2 regions of the Actimicrobium sp. CCC2.4 genome follow, and region 2 is predicted to be linked to the other one. Evidence: riboswitches for the same ligand, from Rfam matches in the RefSeq annotation. Region 2 holds a riboswitch; the other holds the start of a gene.
What was found. A riboswitch is a leader RNA that binds a small molecule or an ion and turns the genes downstream of it on or off. The one in region 2 is predicted to bind cobalamin.
Positions count from the first base shown of each region.

Region 1: linked by a shared signal. The riboswitch ahead of RHM62_RS05890 (TonB-dependent receptor plug domain-containing protein) and the one ahead of RHM62_RS08775 (CbtB domain-containing protein) in region 2 are both predicted to bind cobalamin.

Region 1 covers NZ_CP133777.1:1,264,496-1,270,441, forward strand. The annotation lists gene RHM62_RS05875 (Hsp20/alpha crystallin family protein) at 1-381, shown strand, start outside; gene RHM62_RS05880 (chemotaxis protein CheA) at 458-2,278, opposite strand; gene RHM62_RS05885 (protein phosphatase CheZ) at 2,278-3,069, opposite strand; cobalamin riboswitch at 3,312-3,533, shown strand; gene RHM62_RS05890 (TonB-dependent receptor plug domain-containing protein) at 3,621-5,507, shown strand; gene RHM62_RS05895 (FecCD family ABC transporter permease) at 5,515-5,946, shown strand, end outside.
Region 2 covers NZ_CP133777.1:1,872,880-1,878,825, forward strand. The annotation lists gene cobT (nicotinate-nucleotide--dimethylbenzimidazole phosphoribosyltransferase) at 1-155, shown strand, start outside; gene cobS (adenosylcobinamide-GDP ribazoletransferase) at 189-983, shown strand; gene RHM62_RS08770 (histidine phosphatase family protein) at 1,002-1,577, shown strand; cobalamin riboswitch at 1,625-1,858, shown strand; gene RHM62_RS08775 (CbtB domain-containing protein) at 2,007-2,204, shown strand; gene RHM62_RS08780 (CbtA family protein) at 2,195-3,130, shown strand; gene RHM62_RS08785 (ferredoxin) at 3,134-3,475, shown strand; gene RHM62_RS08790 (cobaltochelatase subunit CobN) at 3,472-5,946, shown strand, end outside.

The DNA.
Region 1 (5,946 bases), 610 kb from region 2:
GATGTGCACTTGCAGATGCACGAAGACAAGTTGACGATCGAAGGCGAACGGCATGCGGAGAGTAGCCGGCAAGTCGATGGCTATCATCGTACCGAGCGGATGCAAGGCCGTTTTTCGCGCTCGATTCCGCTGCCCGAAGGAGTCGATCCGCAATCGGCCCGCGCCAGCATGCGCGATGGCGTGCTGGAGATCGTCGTGCCGCTGCATGCCCGCCAGCACGGCGTGCGGCTGGAGATCAGCGAGGCTGGCGAGGACGGGCAGAGGGAGCAAAAGGGAGAGCAGTCGGCGTCACGCCGTGAACAGCCGCAAGGGCAGTCGCAAGCACCGCAACCGCAGCGCCAGAACGCCGGCGCTGCGCCGCGTTCCGAAGTGAAAGCCTGACGCGGCGAACTGTATTGATCGCATGGTGCGACACAGGTGCATCACCACACCCGTGTCGCGCCATGCCGGACGTCAATCAGGCTGCGAGCCTGCCGCCCATCTTGCAGCCATCGAGCAGAAACGACAGACCGACCACAAGTACCAGTTCGCCTTCGGCCGAGCGGGCCGTGCCAGTGATGCCCTGCACCGACAGCGCAGTCAGTGGCTTGATGACCATCTCGGCCGTGCCTTCGACTTTTTCGACGGCGAGAATGTACGGGCTCGGTGCCGCGATGACGATGCCGACGCGCTCCGGACCTGGCGTATAGCCGAGGATGGCGGCCAGCGAACGCACCGGCAGCGGTTGTCCCTGGTCACGCAGGACCGGCGCACCACCGACTTCCATGTAGGTTTCGGGTAACTCGACGACCCGCTGCACGACTGCCATCGGCATTGCCAGTGCGGCGTCGGCGGTACGGACCAGCATGGTCGGCACGATGGACAACTCGATCGGCAGGCGGATCGAGAACCTTGTACCACCGCCGAGTGCCGAATCGATGCTGATGGCACCGCGATGTTTTTCGACGGCAGTCTTGACGACATCCATGCCGACGCCACGACCCGATACGCTGGACGCCACCTCTTTGGTCGAGAAGCCAGGCAGAAACACCAATTGATAAGCTTCCTGATCGGTGTGCGCGGCGCTGTCGCTGATGAGGCCCTTCGAGACCGCCTTACGACGCAGTTCGGCCGCATTGAGTCCCTTGCCGTCGTCGCCCAGTACGATCATGACGCTGTTGGCTTCCTGCCAGGCTTTCAGCGAAATGATGGCGCGCGACGGCTTGCCGAGTGCGGCCCGGTCGACGGCACTTTCGATGCCGTGATCGAGCGCATTGCGCAGCATGTGGACCAGCGGGTCGTAGAGGCTGTCGACCACGACGCGGTCGACTTCGGTCTCGGCGCCTTCGATGACCAGTTCGACATCCTTGCCGAGATCCTTGGCCAGTTCGCGCACCAGGCGCGGGAATTTCTGGAACAGGCGACCGACCGGCTGCATCCGCGTCGACAACGTCGCGCGTTGCAGTTCGGTCGAATAGCGCGACGCGCGATTGAGGGTTTCGGTCAGGCTGACCATCAGCGCGGCGGCGGCACCATCGAACTTGAATTGCTGGAGTTTTTCCAGCAGCACGCTGGCTTGATTGGCTGCCTGCACCGATTCGCCGGCCACTTCAAGCAGTGCATCGAGCTTGACGGCATCGACGCGAATGCTGTCTTCCTTGATCGAGGCTACCATCGGCTTTTCGCCGGCAGCCGGTGCGGCGGTAGTGGCGATGGCAGCGGCAGCGGCCGCCATGGCGACCGCGGCGACGGCAGGAACATGCACGGCTGCGACGACCGGTGCAGCACCGGGCACGACGGCGGCGTAGAGCGCTTCCCAGTCCAGCGCGCCATTACTGGTGGTCGCCGCGACGGCGATGGCAGCGGCCGCCGTGACTGCAACCAGGGGCGCAACCGGTGCAACGTCGGCCATGGCTTTGCCTTCAATGGCCTGGGTCAGGATATTTTCGAGTGCGGCGGGCATCGCTGACAGGCTCTCGGGACGCGCACCATTAGCCAGTTCAGTGAGCTGGTCGGCTACGAAACCGCTGGCTTGCAGCGCTGCCTCGATGGCCAGTGGCGTCACCGGTGCGGCACCGGTACGCAAGGCGTCAAACAAATTTTCTGTCAAGTGGCAGGCCGAGACCATCGCCGGCAGGCTCATGAATCCGGCACCGCCCTTGATCGTGTGGAATGACCGGAAGACCGCGTTCAGAGTTTCCTTGTCGTTCGGCCGTCGCTCCAGCGTCAGCAGGTGCTCTTCCACGTTGGTCGCCAGTTCCAGCGCCTCGATCACGAAATCCTTCAGCATGTCTTCCATCAGAAGCCCAATCCATCCAGAAGACTATCGACATCGTCCTGCTGCATGGCGACACCGACAATGGCCGGGCCTTGCATCAAGTCGGTTTCTTTTTCATCGCGGCGTTCCTTGAGCAGTTCCGGCGGCGCGTTGTCGCGCAGCAGTTGCGCCAGCTCGATTTCGACTTTCTGGGTGATGACGACGATTTTCTTGATGAGCTGGCCGGTGATGTCCTGGAAGTCCTGCGCCATCATGATTTCAAGCAGGCGGGCTTTTTCGGTATCGGTGTTGGTCAGGACGGTACCGGCAAAGCTGCGCGAGTCGGCAGCCAGCACTTTGAATTCGTCGACGCTGAGCTTGCCGTCGTACAGCTGGGTCCAGCGGCTATCCATGTCGCGGGCCTGCTTGGCCAGGGCGTCTTGCGCCGGCATGCCTTCGTCGATGGTATTGAGGACCTTGTTAGCCGCCTGCTCGGTCAGCGTGGCGATGTATTCGAGGCGGTCCTGGGCATCGGTGATCTGCGATGTAGCAGCGTGCAATGTGCGGTCATAGCCCAGTTCACGCAGCGAGTCGTGCAACAGCCGGACAATACCGCCCAGGCGTTCGAACATCGGATTGTCGGAAGTTCTGGCGGGTGTGGCTTCGTGTTCCTGCTGTTGTTCCTGCTGTTGTTCCTGCTGTTGTTCCTGCTGTTGCGTGGTCTTTGCCGCGGTGGTGGCCGGTGCGGTTGTCGCTTCCGGTTCCGGGTCGGCAAGGGTGGCGGTCCGTTGTGCGGCTACTTCTTCAAACAGCGCATCGAAATCATCTGACATGGCCGGTACTTCCCTGATTGGTTGTGTGTCGAGCCGTTTGCGGCAGCGCCTGGCGCTGCGGGCATCGGGACTGTCATGCGTGACAGAGGGTCCCCCGCCAGGCATGAATGTCCCCGATGATACCCAAAAACCGGTGCGCCAAGGAACGGAACTGGCACAAAAAACTTACATTTGAGCAATCACAGTTTTTTGTCCACACGACCGTCTGACAGGCGTTGATTGACGCTGCTCTCGGCAAACGACTACACTGGCGGCGTTTTGGTGCCCGCGCGTCGTCTCCGATGCGCAGTTAAACGGGAAACACGCGTTCATCACGGACAAGCGTGTGCTGCCCCCGCAACGGTAAACAAGCGCAGAACTGATTTCTGCCGGCCGCATGTCAACACCACTGTGCAACGCTGCATGGGAAGGTGATGCGGTTCGACTTGGGAGCCCGGATACCGGCCAGGACAGGTGGAAACGCAGCATCGGAGAAGTCCGGTTTGCTGCATTTCTGATTAACCGCGCCTGCGGGGAAGCTGGCGTAGTGCTCCCTTGTTTGATTGCCTTCCATGCCCACTTTTTACCGCCCCACCTCCCGTGCTTCTGCACGGGCGCTGACCTTTGTCTCTCTGGTTTCTGTCGCCGCCGGCGCGCTCGCCGACACCAGCATGCCACCGGTCGTCGTGACCGCAGCCCGTATCGAACAGAGCCAGGCTGATGCCTTGCCGCACACCACGGTCATCTCCAGCGATACCATCCGCAACAGCCAGGCGATCGATGTGCTGACACTGCTGCGCAATGAAGCCGGCCTGCAATTTACCCAGAGCGGCGGACCGGGACAACTGGCCTCGTTTTTCCTGCGCGGTGCTTCGCCCAGCCAGACCTTGATCCTGATTGACGGCGTGCCGGTGCGGCGCGAAGGCTTCTCGGGATCGGCGGCGCTCGAGCACATCCTGCCGGAGCAGATCGACCACATCGAAATCGTACGCGGTAACGTCTCGGCGATTTATGGTTCGGGTGCCATTGGCGGCGTGATCCAGATTTTTACCCGGCGCGGCGACCGCACACCAGTCATCGGTGCCACTGTCGAAGCGGGTTCGCGCGGCACCATCAATGTCACCGGCGACATCGCCGGCCAGAGCGACGGCACGCGCTATGCAGTGACCGCAGCGCGCTTCCGCACTGATGGGTTTTCAGCGATGAATCACACCCAATTTCCGAATGAAAATCCGGACAAGAACGGCTACGACAACACCAGCGCCTCGGTATCGTTGTCGCAGCAATGGGCCAAAGGACACGAAGCCGGTATCCGCCTGTATGCCAACGAAGGCAATTTCACCTATGACGGTGGCGGCTTCGGTGCGCCGACCGACATCAACAAGGGCACATCGAAGCAGCAATCGCTGGCGCTATTTTCGCGCGACAAATTGTCGTCGTCATGGGTGTCGAACCTGACCTTGTCACAGACTCGTCTGAGCAACCGCAATATCTCGATCAGTGCCTTCGGCTACGACAGCCGGTACGACAGTACGGCCAATCTGCTGCAATGGAATAATGAGATCTCGCTTACGCCGGACTGGATATTGATCGCCGGCGCTGACCTGGGCCATGAAAAAGCCGACGTCAGCAACGACGACGGCTTTGCCATCACGCGCAACGCACCTTCACGCTCGACCTCCAGCGTCTACGCCGGTATCAGCGGCAAGGCCGATGCCCATCTGCTGCAAGCCAACGTGCGCCACGATCAGGTCGACGGCTCCGGTTCGAAGACCACCGGCTATCTTGGCTATGGCTATGCACTGACACCGGCGCTCAAGCTGATCGCCAGCGCGTCGACCGCTTTCAATGCACCGACACTGGCGCAAGTCTATGACCCCGACAATGGCAATGCCAAGCTCAAGCCCGAGACCTCACGCTCGGTCGAGCTCGGTGCGCAATACGCGCTCGCCGGCACACTGGTGCGCGCCACGGTATTCAAGACCCGCACCAAAGACCAGTTCGGCATCGATCCGGATAACTGCTTTAGCGGTGCCTATCCGTTCGGCTGCCCGACCTTCAACATTGCCCAGGCCAGTAATCAGGGTGTCGAACTCAGTGCCAGCGGCAAGCTCGCCAGCGTCGACCTGAAAACCAGCCTGACATTGCAAGAGCCGGTCGACGATGCGACCAAGCAGATTCTGATCCGCCGTGCCCGCACGCTGGCGTCGGTCTCGGCAGCGCAAGCCTTTGGCGCATTGCGGGTCGGTGCCGACGTCCAGTACAGCGGTAACCGCAACGACGGCAGCCGCTCACTTGGCGGCTATGTGCTGGCCAACCTGAACGCGCGTTACGCGTTGTCGAAATCGGTCTCGCTGTTCGCCCGGGTCGACAACCTGTTCGACCGCGATTATCAGACGATCTATGGCTACAACCAGCCACCACGTGGTGTGTTTGCCGGCTTGCGCTGGCAGCAATGAGGCAGCAGTGAATAGCGGCTCGCAGCGCGCCTGGCTGATCCTGTTGTCGATGGCGGCGACCGCTGCCCTCGCGCTGGGGGCAGCGGTCGCCTGCGGCAGCACGGGCTGCTTTGCCGGCTCGGCCGATATTGTCTGGGCCTTGCGCCTGCCGCGCGCGCTGTCGGCGTTCGCGGTGGGTGGCTTGCTGGCGCTGGCCGGTGCGTTGATGCAGGTCTTGCTGCGCAATCCGCTGGCCGATCCGTATGTGCTGGGCGTGTCCGGCGGTGCGGCCGCCGGCGCGATGACCGCGATGTTGCTGGCACCTGCCGCGCTGCTGGCCTGGAGCGCACATGTCGGTGCGCTGGCCGGTGCGCTGCTGGCGACCGGCTTGCTGTTTGGTTTGGCCCGGGGCGCGTTGTTGCGCTTGTCGGGAAGTGTTTCCGGAATTCGTTTGATCCTG
Region 2 (5,946 bases):
ACGCCAAGCCACTGTTGCACCTTGGCCTGCGCCTCGGCGAGGGCAGCGGTTGCGCGCTCGTCCTGCCGTTGTTGCATAGCGCCGTGAATTTTTTGTGCGACATGGCCAGCTTCGACAGCGCCGCCGTTAGTCAGCGTAGCGATGCCTCCGCATAACCGCACAAACGCGTCGCTGCCTGGCGCTGGCGCATGACACGACCACGGACGTATCGGCTGATGATGCTTCAGCTGCGTATTTTTTTCACTGCAGTGCAATTTTTTACGCGACTGCCGATTCCGAAGTGGGTGGGTTACGAGCCGGATTGGGTGCGTGCGTCGGCCCGCTATTTCCCGTTGATCGGCATCATCGTCGGTGGTGTAACTGCTGCCGTATTGTTGTTGACCGCACGTGTCCTGCCACTGCCGCTGGCGGTTTTGCTGTCGACGAGTGCGGGCATCTGGCTGACGGGCGCGTTGCACGAAGACGGCTTCGCCGATGTGTGCGACGGGTTTGGCGGCGGTCACACGCCGGTAAAAATCATTGAGATTATGCGCGATCCGCGCATTGGCGCGTTTGGGGCGATCGGTATCGGTTTGCTACTGGCCGTCAAGATCGTCGCACTGGCCAGCCTGCCTGCGCCGATGGCCGTTTTGGCACTATTGCTGGCCCATCCGCTATCGCGCCTGGCAGCAACCATCCTGATCTGGCGGATGAACTATGCCGCGCCGGAAGGCAAGGCAAGTCTGGCTGCGCAACCGATGTCGCTAGCCAGTTTTGTTGTTGCCAGCGCGCCGGTTTTACTGTTGCTGATTCTGGTTTTTATCTGCGACGCAATGACGGTACAGACCGCAGTGATCGCCATGATTGCCATGCTGATCAGCATAGCGTGGCTGGCGCGAAAGTTTCAAAAGCATCTAGGCGGCTATACCGGCGATTGCCTCGGCGCAGTACAACAGGTCAGTGAAACGGTTTTTTATCTGGCGCTGCTGGCGCTGTCGCGCTGACACGCTGACACGCTCTCCATGCGAATTTATTTGATCCGGCATCCCCAACCAGATATCGCCTCAGGCTTGTGCTACGGCGCGACCGATCTGAGCGTTGCGGCTGACGAGGTCAACCGTATCCTTGCCAGCGTTTATGCGCTGGTGCCACCGTGCGTGCCGATTTTCAGCAGTGTTTTGCAGCGTTGCTCGTTGCTGGCCGAGCCGCTCGCGCAACTGTGCGGCAGTGATGCCGTCCATCTGGACGCCCGTCTTGTCGAAATGCATTTCGGGCGATGGGAGATGCAGCGTTGGGATGACATACCACGCGCAGAGATTGATGCTTGGGCAGACAATCTGGTCGATTATCGGCCCGGAGACGGAGAGAGCGTTTTTCAGGTCGCGCAGCGTGTCACCGGATTTTTGCATGACTTGCTGCAGCGCGGTGACGACGAAGCGATCATCGTTTGCCATGCAGGCACGATCCGGTTGCTGCTCGCATGGTCGCCGGCATTATCGCTGCACGACATTGCGCGCAAAGCTGCCGCGACGCCGCATCAAATTGCCTTTGGCAGGGTAGTGATTTTGGAGTGCAGCAGTGATTTGCAAGCGGGCTGAGGCGGCGTGCGGCTCGGTTGCAATAAGGGACATTGGCACCTATACTCCCACTCTGCAGTATTTCAGGTTTCTCACAAATTGTCGTTTTGTGGAATTAAATGGGAAGTCGGTGCGCATTCTGAACAGAGAAGCCATGCCGACGCTGCCCCCGCAACGGTAATCACGTACCACTATCTGCTCGATGCCACTGTGCTTAGCATGGGAAGGCGCAGGGAGTGCGACAGGTCCTCGGACCTGTCAACGTGTCAGCCCGGAAACCAGCCTGAAATGTAAGTGAAGTTTGTATCGCGGAGGGCGATTCAGATGGATGTACCTGCTGCGTACTAGTCATCTCTCTCCAGGTTATTCGTCGATTGTCCACGCTGTCATTGCGTCGTTTGCTGCTTGTTGCGGCCAGCGATAACCTGTCGCGTTTTTTTGGAGAATGTCATGACCAGTATTGTCGATGTACACGTCCCAGCCGGTACTCAATCCCGCCCAGCCAGCCTGATCAGCAAAGCGATTCCTGTTGTCGTTGCCGCCGGGCTAGGACTGGTGCTGTTGTACGGTGCTGCTTTTGCAGAAACGCCAGCCTTGCACAACGCCGCACATGACGGCCGCCATTCCGCCGGTTTCCCGTGTCATTGAAATCTGCCGGGCCAGCGGGTAACTGGCACGCGATCAAACAGATTATTTCGGCAGCGGCACTGGCTGGCTTGACTGCGGGCGTATGCCTGACCGCGGTGCAGCAGTGGCAGGTTGTCCCGTTGATTCATCAGGCGGAAGTGCTGGAGCAGGCAGCCAGCCAGGCGCATACCCATACCCAGACTCAGCTTCACACCCATACGCAAGCTGACGGGCACACCTTCACCCACAGCCACTCGCAGGCTGACGCGCTCGCCCAACCCCATGCACACTCAACAATTGTCGATTCCACACTGATCACCGCCGAACACAGCCATGGTCATCAGCACGAGGCCGCTGCCAATGACGGCAACGCTGAAACGCATGCAGAAAGCACCCAATGGCAGCCTGCCGATGGCTTCGAGCGCCTGTTTTACACCACGCTGGCCAACGTCAGTCTGGCCGTAGGTTTTGCGCTGTTGCTCGGTTCGGTTTTGTATCTGCGCGGTAGCAAGACCAATTGGCGAGCCGGACTCGCCTGGGGCTTGGCGGGTTATGTGGTGTTCTATGTTGCGCCGTCGATCGGCTTGCCACCGGAGCTGCCCGGAGCCGACGCCGCACCACTCGCTGCACGACAATTCTGGTGGGTCTTGACCGTCGCATCGGTTGCCGCCGGCCTGGCATTGCTGCGGTTCGGGCCGCTGCCGTTGAAGCTGGCCGGAGCACTCTTCCTGGTCCTACCTTATCTGGTTGGCGCGCCCCACCTGTCGACCACCACAGGCGATGTGCTGTCGCACCTGACGCAGCCATTTGTGCTCGCCACAGCGCTGGCCAATGGCGTTTTCTGGTTGATGCTCGGTGCATTGACCGCCGCGTTTTACAAAAAAAAGTATGTGGATGATGTTGCCTTCGCGTCGCCACGCAATGATCACTTCCGGAAGTCAGCGTAATCCATGAGAGCTCACCACCGGCATGTTCTGATGTGCGTCGGCCCGCGCTGCACTGAAGGTGGCGCCGTAGCGCAATCGATGTTCGAACAACTTGGCGAAAAAATCGATGCCTTGCCAGAGTTGCGCGTCAAGCGCACGCGCACCCACTGCATGGTGGCGTGCCGCAATCAGGGGCCGTTGATGGTGGTCTACCCGGAAGGCGTCTGGTACCGCTGTGTCGATACCGAGTCGCTCGACCGGATCGTGACCGAGCATCTGGTCGGCGGCAACGAAGTGCATGACTTGATTTTTCATCGCTTGGTCGAGGGCGATACGGAACTGGCGACCAGGGAAGTGTCGCCATGACGTCAAAGGCAGTGACGATTGCGCTGTTGACCCACGCCTCCGGCGACCTGACCGTACTGGCCGCGGCGCGTGCGCAATTGCCCGACGGTTTCGCCGCGGTGCAGGCGGTGGATTTGCAGCAGTGTGCGACCTCTGCGCAAATGATGTCATTGCTGGAGCACGATCTGGCCGGATGCCGTCTGATACTGGTGCGTGTTCTCGGCCGGCTGGGCAGCGTGCCCGGATTGACCGAACTGGTCAACGAAGTACGACGGCAGGGACGCCATCTGATTGCCATCAGCGGTGCCGGCGAACCCGACCCTGAACTGGCCGCCATTTCAACGGTGTCAGCGGAGGTGTTGCACCAGACGATGGCGTATTTGCAGGCCGGTGGCAGCATCAATCTGGCGCAATTGCTGCGCTATCTGTCGGATCATTTATTGTTGACCGGCTTTGACTACGACGCGCCAACGGCACTGCCCGATCATGGAATTTATCATCCCGATCTGCCGCAACAGGCGACGATAGCCGACTGGATCGCCCATCGCCAGAGCGATAGACCTAGCATCGGCCTGGTGTTTTATCGAGCCCACTGGATGAGCGGCAATACCCGCTTCATCGACGCGCTGGTGGATGCACTGGACCGTCACGGCATGAATGCGCTGCCAATTTTTACCGCGTCGCTGCGCACCGGTGCGGACGCGCTGCAACTCCCGTTCGCGCTGCGCTATTTTTGTGATGGCGACAGTGCCACTCCGTTGATTGATGTCCTCATCAACACCACCGCGTTTGCGATGGGCGAAATCACGGCGGGTGGTCCGACTCCGGCAGGCTGGTCGGTCGGTGTCCTGGAACGGCTCAATGTGCCGGTGTTACAAGCGATCACCAGTGGCATGGCAGAACAGCAGTGGCAGCAATCGGCGCGTGGCATGAACCCGCTCGATGCGGCAATGAATGTGGTGCTGCCTGAATTTGATGGTCGCATTATCACCGTACCAATTTCATTCAAGGCGCAGTCAGGTCAGGGGCCCGCTGCCTCGGCGGACTATGTGCCGGTGGCTGATCGCCTCGAGCGCGTCGCCGGCCTGGCGGCGCGCTTTGCGCGTCTCAAGCGCACCGGCAACGCCGACAAGCGCATCGCTTTTATTTTTACCAATTCAAACAGCAAGGCATCGCAGATAGGCAACGCCGTCGGGCTGGATGCCCCGGCCTCATTACTGCACATGCTGCAGGCAATGCACGAGGCCGGCTATCAGGTTGGCACGCTTCCCGACAGTGGGACTGCGCTGGTCCACGACCTGATTGATCGCTGCGCGTACGACACGACTTTTTTGACGACAGCCCAGTTGCAGCATGCCGTCGGACGCGTACCGGCGGCGCAATATGCCAACTGGTTCGCCGAACTGCCGACCGAGATGCAAGACAAGATGACCCACCAATGGGGGCCGCCACCGGGTGAGGCCTATGTACATGACGGGCATCTGGCGCTGGCCGGTATTGAACTGGGCAATACGTTTGTCGCGTTGCAGCCGCCGCGCGGGTACGGCATGGATCCGGACGCCATCTACCATCAACCCGATTTGCCACCGACGCATCACTACCTCGCGCTGTACCGCTGGCTGCGCGACACCTGGCGCGCTGATGCAATTGTCCACGTGGGCAAGCACGGCACGCTGGAATGGTTGCCGGGCAAAGGGGTAGGTCTGTCGCAGCAATGTTTTCCGGATGCGTTGCTGGCGGATCTGCCGCTGTTTTACCCATTCATCATCAACGATCCCGGCGAAGGCGCACAAGCCAAACGGCGTGCGCACGCAGTCGTGGTCGACCACCTGACACCACCGATGACCACCGCCGATACCTACGGTGCGCTGGCGTCGTTGACGCAACTGGTCGATGAATACTATCAAGTCGAAGTGCTGGACCCTGCCAAGCTGCCACTGCTGCAGCAGCAAATCTGGGCGTTGGTGAAACAGACCAATCTGGACACGGATTTGCAGGCACGTTTGCTGCACCATGATCATGATCATGAGCATGGCCACGATCACGATCACGACCACGACCACAAACACGACCACGATCACGCCGAGCATGGGCACGACCACCCGCACAATGACGCACTTCCGGCTGCGCTATCGGACATGGGCGGTGCCGATGTTGCGCATCTGATCGAAGATCTGGATGGCTATCTGTGCGAACTGGGCGCAGCGCAGATTCGCGATGGCCTGCATATCCTCGGCCAGTCACCGACCGGCGCGCCGCTGGTCGACATGCTGGTCTCGCTGACCCGTCTGCCAAATCAGGTAGTGCCAGGACTACAGGAAGAAGTAGCACGCCTGTTCGGCTTGTCGCTGACCATGCTGCTGGAAAATAAAGGCCGTCGCCTCAATGTGGTGGCAGCGCTGGGCAAACTCACCGAGCGCGCCATCGTCACGCGCGCCGATGCGCTCGACGCCATCGATCAACTGTGTCGTACCTTGTACGTGGAACTGCAA